2 regions of the Streptomyces sp. NPDC102514 genome follow, and region 1 is predicted to be linked to the other one. Evidence: riboswitches for the same ligand, from Rfam matches in the RefSeq annotation. Region 1 holds a riboswitch; the other holds the start of a gene.
The links. Region 1 has a riboswitch for cobalamin ahead of ACZ60E_RS23140 (cobalamin biosynthesis protein). Riboswitches for the same ligand answer to the same signal wherever they lie in the genome.
Positions count from the first base shown of each region.

Region 2: it holds a riboswitch for cobalamin, as region 1 does, so the genes downstream of both, ACZ60E_RS35035 (ABC transporter substrate-binding protein) here and ACZ60E_RS23140 (cobalamin biosynthesis protein) in region 1, are expected to answer to the same signal.

Region 1 covers NZ_JBVJLW010000009.1:4,820-10,048, reverse strand. Annotated here, with positions in the region: gene ACZ60E_RS23150 (putative cobaltochelatase) at 1-471, opposite strand, end outside; gene ACZ60E_RS23145 (cobyric acid synthase) at 542-2,086, opposite strand; gene ACZ60E_RS23140 (cobalamin biosynthesis protein) at 2,083-3,045, opposite strand; cobalamin riboswitch at 3,162-3,302, opposite strand; gene ACZ60E_RS23135 (hypothetical protein) at 3,426-3,647, opposite strand; gene ACZ60E_RS23130 (inorganic phosphate transporter) at 3,660-4,904, opposite strand; gene ACZ60E_RS23125 (lysozyme) at 5,102-5,229, opposite strand, start outside.
Region 2 covers NZ_JBVJLW010000017.1:7,437-12,665, forward strand. Annotated here, with positions in the region: gene ACZ60E_RS35030 (TIGR03767 family metallophosphoesterase) at 1-1,237, opposite strand, end outside; cobalamin riboswitch at 1,512-1,698, shown strand; gene ACZ60E_RS35035 (ABC transporter substrate-binding protein) at 1,766-2,797, shown strand; gene ACZ60E_RS35040 (FecCD family ABC transporter permease) at 2,806-3,822, shown strand; gene ACZ60E_RS35045 (ABC transporter ATP-binding protein) at 3,918-4,745, shown strand; gene ACZ60E_RS35050 (hypothetical protein) at 4,792-5,229, shown strand, end outside.

The DNA of each region.
Region 1 (5,229 bases):
ACCCATCGCCGCCGCGTCGAGCAGCAGGTCGACCAGGTGGTCGTGGAGGAGGTTGACCTCGTCCACGTACAGGAGTCCGCGGTGGGCGTCGGCCAGCAGGCCGGGCTCGAAGGCCTTCACGCCCTCCGAGAGCGCCCGTTCGATGTCGAGCGCGCCGACGAGACGGTCCTCGGAGGCGCCGACGGGCAGTTCGACCATCCGTGCGGGCCGCGGCACGCCGGGGCCCACCTCGTGGGGGCCGTCCGGGCAGGCCGGATCGGGAGCGTCCGGCGCACAGGAGAAACGGCAGCCGGGGACGACGTCGACCTGCGGCATGAGCGCCGACAGCGCGCGCACGGCCGTGGACTTGGCGGTGCCCTTCTCGCCGCGGACGAGCACACCGCCGACCGCGGGGGAGACGGCGTTCAGCAGCAGTGCCAGTCGCAGGTCGTCCTGACCGACCACGGCCGTGAACGGAAACGGGGTACTCACTGGTTGTCGTCCTCCAAATAGCCCAGATGTGCCAGATGTGCCAGGCGGCCCAAGTGGCCTTCGAGCGGGCTCATACGGGCGCTCCCGGTGGGATGAATGGCAGTCCGGCCGGTGCGCCGGACTCGATGAGCCGCCACAGCGCGTCCGTGTCCGCGTGTTCCTCGATCAGATCGCCCAGCCGGTCGAGCTGCTCCTCGCGCAGCCCCTCGAACGAGGTGTCCGCGGCCGGTACGAAGCGCCGCCCGGCCGCTGCCGCCACCTCGCGCAGGAAGGCACGCCGGAAGCCGTCCGACTCCAGTGAGCCGTGCCAGTGCGTCCCCCAGACCTGGCCGACCCGGCAGCCGTCCAGGAAGGGTTCGCCGCCATTGACCTGGGCGATCCCGTGATGGATCTCGTACCCCTGGACGGGTTCGCCGAGTGCTTCGCCGACGGGCCGGGTCAGGGTCTTCTCGCGCGCGAACCGCACCCGTACGGGGAGGAGTCCGAGGCCGTCGACGGCACCGGCCCTCGACTCGACCTCGTCCTCGATGTGTTCGCCGAGCAGCTGGAAGCCGCCGCAGATGCCCAGCACGGGGCGTCCTTCGGCGGCCCTGCGCACCAGGGCGTCCGCGAGGCCGCGCCGCCGCAGCCACTCCAGGGCCTTGACCGTGCCCCGGGTGCCGGGTACGACGACGAGGTCCGCGTCGACCAGTTCCTCGGCGCGGTCCACGAACCGCACGACGACGCCCGGTTCGGCGGCGAGGGCGTCCAGGTCCGTGAAGTTGGACATCAGGGGGATCGCGCAGACGGCGACCCGCAGGATGTCCTCGCCGACGGGGGAGGAGACCTCGGACTCGCGCACCGACCCCCGCAGGGACACCCTGAGCCCGTCCTCCTCGTCGATGCCGAGGCCGTGCCGGAAGGGCAGGATGCCGTAGGTGTGCCGCCCGGTGAGCCCGCGCAGCATGTCGACGCCGGGTTCCAGCAGAGAGACGTCCCCGCGGAACTTGTTGACGAGGAACCCTGCGACCAGCTCCTGGTCCTCGCGCGACAGCAGCGCCACCGTCCCGAAGAACGAGGCGAAGACACCGCCGCGGTCGATGTCCCCCACCACGAGGACGGGCAGCCGCGCGTTGCGCGCGATGCCCATGTTCACGATGTCGGTGCGCCGCAGGTTGATCTCGGCGGGACTGCCCGCCCCCTCACAGATCACCGCGTCATACGTGCCCCGCAACTCGGCCAGACAGTCCAGCACGGTCCCGAGCAACGCCTCCTGGCGTCCGCCGTGATAGCCGCGCGCGCTCAGCTCGCCCACGGGCCTGCCCATCAGGACGACCTGGCTGCTGCGGTCACTGCCCGGCTTCAGCAGGACGGGGTTCATGAGCACGGAGGGCTCCACCCGGGCGGCCTGCGCCTGCATCGCCTGCGCCCGGCCGATCTCGGCGCCCTCGCGGGTGACGAACGAGTTCAAGGACATGTTCTGCGCCTTGAAGGGCGCCACCTTCACACCCCGCCGCACCAGCCACCGGCAGATCCCGGCGGTCACGACGCTCTTGCCCGCGTCGGAGGTCGTCCCGGCGACGAGCAGTCCGCCACCCGGTCCGCCACCCGTTCTCCCGCCCGTTCCCGCGCTCATGACGTACGCCCCTTCGCCTTCGGCACCAACGACGTGGCGAGCAGCCGCCCGGCGACACTCGCGCCCAGCGCGAGCAGGCCCACGCGGCGCGAGAGCCGGACGGCCCGCTCGATGTCCCCGACCTCCACGGCCCGCCCCGGACCGTTGAGCACGGGCCGGTGCTCGACCCGTCCCGCGTACGAGAGCGTGCCGCCGAGCCGTACCCCGAGCGCCCCCGCGAACGAGGCCTCCACGGGCCCGGCGTTGGGACTCGGATGCCTGGCGGCGTCGGCGCGCCAGGCGGTGACGGCCCCGCGCGGATTCCCCCCGGCGACGGCGGCGAGGACCGCGGTCAGCCGGGCCCCGGGCCACCCCACCACGTCGTCGAGCCGGGCGGACGCCCACCCGTACCGCCGGTGACGGGCCGACTTGTGCCCGACCATGGCGTCCAGCGTGTTGACGGCCCGGAACCCGACCAGTCCTGGCACGCCCGCGACCGCGCCCCACACCAGGGCGCCCACGACGGCGTCGGAGGTGTTCTCGGCGACCGACTCGACGACCGCGCGGGCGATCCCGTCGGCGTCCAGCGCCTGCGGGTCGCGCCCGCACAGATGCGGCAGCCGCTCCCTGGCCACCTCGATGTCCCCGGCGGCCAGCGCCCCGCCGACGGCCCGCGCCTCACGGCCGAGCGAGGTCCCGCCCACGACGGCCCAGGTGGCGGCGGCGGTCAGCGCGACGGAGGCGACGGGGGAGGTGCGCAGGGAACGCTCGGCGGCCACGGCGAGACAGACGGCGCCGCCCGCGCACACGGCGGTGTGCAGCGCCCCCCAGCCCCGGTGGTCGCGCCACAGGGCGCGCTCGACGGCTCCCGCGGCCCGCCCGAACGCGGCGACCGGATGCCCTCGGCGGGGATCGCCGAGCAGCAGGTCACCGAGGAGGCCGGCGGCGGCACCGTACGCGAAGACGCGCTCGGCTCGCATCGGTTCAGCCCGCCGCTGGTTGAGGCGAAAGCCTGGTACCTGGCCCGGGCACACTGGTCCACAACAGGTGGGCGCGCATGGCGATATGTCCTCACTCAGGGTGTCCACGCCCTGGTTCGACGAGACCGACGGCGAGAGTTCCTGGCTCCCGGGGGTTCGACTCCCCGGTAACAGTGGCGGGACCGCGCCGGATTCGCACCGGCTTCCTCTTCTGCCGACGTACATGGCCTCGGCAGTCCACCACGGTCCGCGAACACCCGTCAACTTGCTGTTGACCTGCGACGGGAGAGTGTGCCGAGGCCCACACACGGACACGAGAAGGCCCCGCCGACCAGGTGGTCGACGGGGCGGTCCCGTACGGAACGGACGTGCCGCGAGGGTCAGGCGACGATCAGATAGATCCCGTACGCCACTGCCGCCGCACACGCGGCGAAGCAGGCGTACGCGCCGGTGACCGCGAGGGTCGCGGAGCCACCCTGCTCCGCGGCCGTCTCGCGCTTGGTGAGGCCGACGATGCCGAGGGTGAAGAGGCCCACGAGGGCGACGGTGGCGATGAGGCTGACTCCGAACACGGAGCCGAGGGCTGCCCAGTCGATCTTCATGCGGTTCGTTCCTTACACCGTGGCCGGACGGGCGGGCTCGGCGTCCGGGCCCGGGATGGTGGTCTTGAGGTCGCTCGCGGCCGGGGCCGGGGTGACCGGACCCGCGGGAGGCGGGGTGACGGCGGCGATCGCGGTGGTCACGACGCCCGCCGGCTCGTGGTCGTCGTTGACGTTGTCGACGGTGACCGGCTGGCGGCGGGAGAGCGTCCAGATGACCGCGGAGCCGGCGATCAGCAGCGCGCCGGTGAGGATGATGCCCCAGGTGCCCTGCTTGGTCAGGAACTCGGCGCCCGCGCCGACCAGACCGGCGGCCGGGAGCGTGAGGCCCCAGGCGACGAACATGCGGGTCGCGGTCGACCAGCGGACGACACCGCCCTTGCGGCCCAGACCCGAACCCATCACGGCGCCGGAGCAGGACTGCGTGGTCGAGAGGGAGAAGCCGAGGTGCGAGGAGGCCAGGATGACCGTCGCGGCGCTGGTCTGGGCGGCGAAGCCCTGCGGCGGCGCGAGGTCGGTGAGGCCCTTGCCCATGGTGCGGATGATGCGCCAGCCGCCCAGGTAGGTGCCGAGCGCGATGGCGATACCGGCCGAGACGATGACCCACAGGGGAGGGTTCGAGCCGGGCGCGAGCACCCCGCCGGTGACCAGGGCCAGGGTGATGATGCCCATGGTCTTCTGTGCGTCGTTCGTGCCGTGGGCCAGCGAGACGAGGCCCGCGGAGGTGATCTGACCCGCGCGGTAGCCCTTGGAGGTCGCCTTCTCACCGGCCTCCCTGCTGATCCGGTACGTCAGCCGGGTGGCGAGCATCGCGGCGAGTCCGGCCACCACGGGTGCGGCGATCGCGGGGAGGAGGACCTTGGTGATCACGGTCGAGCCGTTCACCGAGGACCAGCCCGCCGACATCACCGCGGCGCCGATCAGGCCGCCAAAGAGGGCGTGGGACGAACTGGAGGGCAGACCCAGCAGCCAGGTCAGCAGATTCCACAGGATGGCGCCGACGAGCGCCGCGAAGATCACTTCGGTGCGGATGCCCGCTTCGTTGATGAGGCCGCCGGAGATCGTCTTGGCGACCTCCACGGAGAGGAACGCACCGACGAGGTTCAGTACGGCGGACATGGCCACCGCCGTCTTGGGCTTGAGAGCGCCGGTCGAGATGGTCGTCGCCATCGCGTTGGCAGTGTCGTGGAAACCGTTCGTGAAATCGAACACGAGAGCGGTAACGATCACGATTCCGAGGAGGAGCGTGATGTGTTCCATTTACCCAGGCTTCTGTTGGACGACAGTGGCACGGGGAACGTAAGCAACCTGGGTGAACGGAAGATGAACTGAGTCGGGCGGTGGGGTGACCCAATCGAGGTGCCGTCATTCCGCTTGTGTCGAAGTGGCGGCGACGGCTCTCGAAAGTCCCGGAAAATCCTCGAACAGAGGCGGAACCCAGGGGTCCGCTACCCGGCTCACCCCCTCGCGAAGGCCTTCAGCTGGGACAGCGACCCGTTGAAGAGATTCTGGTCACCCGGCAGGCTGCCGCTGTTGTCGTACTGCCAGAACGTCCAGAAGTTCCAGCCCGAGGGCAGCGACCCCG
Region 2 (5,229 bases), on a different contig from region 1:
ACGTCGTGTCGATGCTGACGCCGATGACGTTCTCGGCGATCCGGAAGGAGTAGTACATCCGGTCGCCGTCCAGGCTGTCCTGGGTGTAGCCGTGGCCGACCGGTCCCGCCCCTGCCCGCCCGGGGTCGAGGTGTGCGGCCAGATACTCGTGCGGGGTGCACAGCCGGCGCCGCTCGTCGGCCGTCACGGTCCGCGCCGAGCGGGTGTGCCGTCGCAGGATCGCTTCGAGCACCTCGCTCTTGGGGTCGTCGCCGGTCCGCAGGGCCTTCGCGTAGGCGGCCGTGTCCGTGTCCGGGACCGACATCAGCTTGCGGGAGCCCGTCGCGAAGTCGCCGAGCGCGGGTGACAGGCAGCCGCCGGGCAGATCGTCGTGGTTGCCCACCGTCGAGTACCAGGGGATGCCGAGCCCCGGGCTGGTCACCGGCCGCCGCGCGGCCGTGAGGAAACCGGGGACGGCGGGCAGCCCGCGCCGCTTGTCCAGGTCGCGCAGGCCCGGGTCGTCCGGGTGCCAGTAGAGGGGGAGCCCCGAGTCCTGGACGCCTTCGTACGCCGACGGGTCGCCGGAGTCGGGAGTGATCCGGCCGCCGCTCATCAGCGTGAGGAACCAGTCGAGTTCGAGCGCGGAGTTGTTGTCGATGTTGTCGCCGGTCGTCATCACGAAGGCGGGCGGCAGACCGGTGTGCGGGCCCTCGGCGAGCGCGTTCACCTGCTCCACGAGCGCGACGGCCCCCGCCACGGTCAGCGCCTCCTGAGGACGCCAGGCCGCGGCCCCGCCCGAGCGCAGGAACTCCGTGCGCAGCGGGTTCTGCACATCGGTCAGGTGCAGGTCGGTGAACTGGACGAAGCACGCGAGCGGGGTCCGCCGGTCCGGGCGGCCGGTGGCGGCGGGGGCGAGTTCCTCCCGTACGACCAGGGGCCGGCCCGGGCCCGTGACCAGTCGGCGGTAGCTGCCGGAGTGCGGGCTTCCGCTCAGCCGGGCGGTCATGTCCAGGGTGGTGGCCGCGTACGGCGCCGGCCGCCGGGTGGCACGGGCCGGCCGCGGGGCCACCTGTTCGGCCGCGGGTGCCGCGGAGGGGCCGGGGCGCTGCGGCGGGACGAGGGTCGCCGCTCCCGCTGCCGCCGTCGCCCCCGCCGCCATCGCGAGGGTGCCGGAGACGAGCAGGAAGCGACGGCGGTCGATGGCCGCCGCGGCTTCCCCATCGGCCGGGCCCCTCCCGGACGGATCCCTTCCGGCCATGTCCCTTCCGGCGGGTCCGGTGATTCCGGCGGTTCCGGCGGTTCCGGTCATGGGCTGGTCCTGCGGCATGGGTCGGTCCTCCGGTGCCTCCGAGCGGCGCGCTGAACGGAACCACTCATTCAGGCCGCGGGGGCACGGGCGTGGCGCCGCCGTGAACACCGCCGGAACAGGAGAAACGTACGAAACGGGCGGCGGAGACCGGCATTCCCGTCGAGCCCTCGCCGAGCCGCGACCGAGCCCCCACCGCACTGCCGCACGGCCGTGAAAGCCGCCGTGATAGCTTGCGAAAGCCAGTCGAACCCATGTACGTGGGTCAGGGAATCCGGTGGAAATCCGGAGCTGACGCGCAGCGGTGAGGGTGACGGGCGGGGCATCGGCCACTGGACCGGATCGACGGTCCGGGAAGGCGCCTCGTCCGGGTGAACCCGAGTCCGAAGACCTGCTGGCGGCCTCCGCGGTCCCGAGACGGCGGGGGAGCACCGTACGACCGGGCTCCGCGTTCGAGCCCTCGACGTCTGAGGAACTTCCGTGCCCATCGCACGCCCCACCCGCCCTGCCGCCCTGCTCGTTTCCGGGGTCGTTCTGCTGACCGCGTGCGGTGGTGCCGACTCGTCCGGCTCAGCCGGCAAGGACTCCGCGGCAGCCGTCACCCTGGAGAACTGCGGCCACACCGTCCGCGTGGAGTCCCCGCCGCGCAAGGCCGTCTCCCTCAACCAGGGCACCACCGAGATCATGTTCTCGCTGGGCCTCGCCGACCGGATGGCCGGCAGCGCCACCTGGACCGACCCGGTGATGAAGGGCCTGGAGAAGGCCGACGCGCAGGTGAAGCGGATCGCCGACAACAACCCGTCGTTCGAACGGGTCCTGGACGCCGACCCCGACTTCGTCGCCGCCTCGTTCGTGTCCACGCTCGGCAAGGGAGGCGTCGCCACCCGCGAGCAGTTCGAGAAGCTCGGCGTACCCGCGTACGTCTCGCCCTCCGACTGCGCGGGCAAGGACAACACCGGGGACGGCGACGGCGCCCGCAAGAAGCCCCTCGGCATCGACGCCATCTACGGGGAGATACGCGACCTGGCCGAGGTGTTCGGTGTGGAGGAGCGGGGCGACAAGCTGGTCGCCGAGCTCCGGCAGCGCATGCAGAAGGCCACCGCCGGCATCGACGCCTCGGACGTCTCCCTCCTGTACTGGTTCGCCAACTCCGAGTCGCCCTACATGGCCGGCTGCTGCGGCGCCCCCGGCATCATCACCCGGGCGTTCGACGCGAAGAACGTCTTCGACGACACCCACGAGGAATGGCCCCAGATCAACTGGGAGACGGTCGCCGACCGCGACCCCGACGTCCTCGTCATCGGCGATCTGACCCGCAAGTCGCAGACCGCCGAGTCCGCGAAGAAGAAGATCGAGTTCCTGGAGTCCGACCCGGTCACCAAGAACATGACCGCCGTGAAGAAGAAGCGGTACGTCCTGCTCAGCGGGCAGGCCATGAACCCGACCATCCGTACCGTCGAGGGCGTCGAACAAGTGGCCACCGCCCTGCGGGAGTTCGGGCTCACGGGGTGACTCGCCGGATGGCACGGCCGCGCGTGGGACTGCTCTGCGCGGCCGGCGTGGCACTGCTCGTCGCCTCCGTCGCCGTCGCGATCACCATCGGCCCGGCGGACATCCGCGTCGCCGACGTCTGGTCCGTGGTCGCCTCCCATCTGGGCTGGGGGAGTACGGAGCTGAGCCCCATCCGGGACGGCATCGTCTGGCAGCTGCGGCTGCCGCGCACCCTGCTGGCCGCCGTCTGCGGGGCCGGACTCGCCGTGTGCGGCGCGGTCATGCAGTCCCTGCTGCGCAACCCGCTCGCCGACCCGTTCGTCCTCGGGGTGTCCTCCGGAGCCTCGACCGGCGCGGTCGTCGTGGTCGTCCTCGGCGCGGGCGGCGGCCTGGTGTCGGTCTCGGCGGGCGCGTTCCTCGGCGCGCTGCTGTCGTTCGGACTCGTGCTGCTGCTCAGCCACACGCTCGGCGGGACGACGGACCGCGTGGTGCTGAGCGGTGTCGCCGCGATGCAGCTCTTCTCGGCGCTCACCTCCTTCGTGGTGATGACCGCCGCCGACGCCGAGACCACCCGAGGGGTGCTGTTCTGGCTGCTCGGCTCGCTGGGCGGGGTCGGCTGGACGGACGTCTGGGTCTGCCTCGCGGTCCTGGTGGTCGCGCTGGCGGTCTGTCTGGCGTACGCGCGCACGCTGGACGCGTTCGCCTTCGGCCAGGACGCCGCCGCGACCCTCGGGGTGTCCGTGGCCCGCACCCGGCTGGTGCTGCTGTGCGTGACGGCGCTCCTGACGGCCGCGCTCGTCAGCTCGGCCGGCGCCATCGGCTTCGTCGGACTCGTCCTGCCGCACGCGGCCCGCGCGGTGGTGGGTTCCGGCCACGCCCGGCTGCTGCCGGTCGCCGCCCTCGCCGGCGCGGTGTTCCTGGTGTGGGTGGACACCCTGGCCCGTACCGTCCTCGACCCCCAGGAGGTGCCCGTGGGTGTGGTCACCTCACTCATCGGCGTACCGGTGTTCGTGCTGGTGCTGTACCGGACGCGGAGGACACGATGACGACCGAGCACGCCGGGACCACTGAAGGTGCCGGGACCACCGAGGGCGCCGGGATCGCCGCCGGGCGCGCGGAAGGCGTCGAGAAGGGTACGGCCGTGCGGGATGCCGGCCTCCGGGCCGGCCGCGTCACCCGGACCGCCGACGGACGCGTCATCCTGGACGGCGTCAGTATCAGCCCCGCCCCCGGCACCACCGTCGGCCTCCTCGGGCCCAACGGTTCCGGCAAGTCCACCCTCCTGCGGCTGCTCTCCGGCGTCCTCGCCCCGGCCTCGGGCGTGGTCACCCTCGACGGCAGCCCCCTCGGCGAACTGGGCCGCCGCGACATCGCCCGCCGTATCGCGGTGGTCGAGCAACAGGCCGACACACAGGTCGAGTTGAGCGTCCTGGACGTCGTACGCCTCGGCCGCACCCCGCACCGCCGCGCCTGGACACCCCCGTCGCAGGCCGACGAGGAGGCCGTACGCGACGCCCTGGCCCGCACCGGCCTCGCCGACCGCGCCCACCAGTCCTGGCACACCCTCTCCGGCGGTGAACGCCAACGCGTGCAGATCGCCCGCGCCCTCGCCCAGGAACCCCGTGAACTCCTCCTGGACGAACCCACCAACCACCTCGACATCCAGCACCAGCTCGACCTGCTGAACCTCGTCACCTCGCTGCCGGTCACCAGCGTCGTCGCCCTGCACGACCTCAACCTCGCGGCGATGTACTGCGACCGGCTCGTCGTCCTGCGCGAGGGCCGCGTGGTGGCCACCGGGACACCGGGCGACGTACTCACCGAGGACCTCATCGCCGAGGTCTACGGCGTACGGACCGCCGTCACCCGCGACGACTCCGACGGTCCCGACGGCCGGCCGCACGTGCGTTTCCTGGGCACCGTGAGCCGTCCCGCGCCCCAGGAACTCGCGAACGCGTGTCCGGAATGATGTCGGCATCCCTGCGCGCGGCCCCTCGCACGCCTACGCTCAGCCCGTGCTGCGTATCACCGACGCCCGAACAGGCGACCCCGTCACCGCCACCCCGGCCCGCCGGGGCCTGACCCGCGTCGAGGCGCGGGTGGAGCGCCCCGACGCCACCGGCCTGCGCGTGCTCCTGACCGCCGACGTCCTCGTACGGGCCCTGGAGATCGGCGGGACCCCCGTGTGGACCGTGCTGACCGGCACGGAGGACCGCGCGGAACTGCGGGCCCGGGCCAGGGCGCTGGGCATCCGGCCGTTCGAGGACGAACGGGACAGCGGCCTCGGCCTCGGCGAGGCCCAGGTGCTGAGCGTGCGCGCCCGGACCGACGGGCCGCCCGGCAGCGCGAGCACTGCCGACGAGGCGGCGGGCGTGCTGCGCGTCGAGGTCGCCCCGGCCGACATCGGGAGCGCGGTGGCACAGGACGACGAGAGCGCGTCCGCCCTGCGCCTC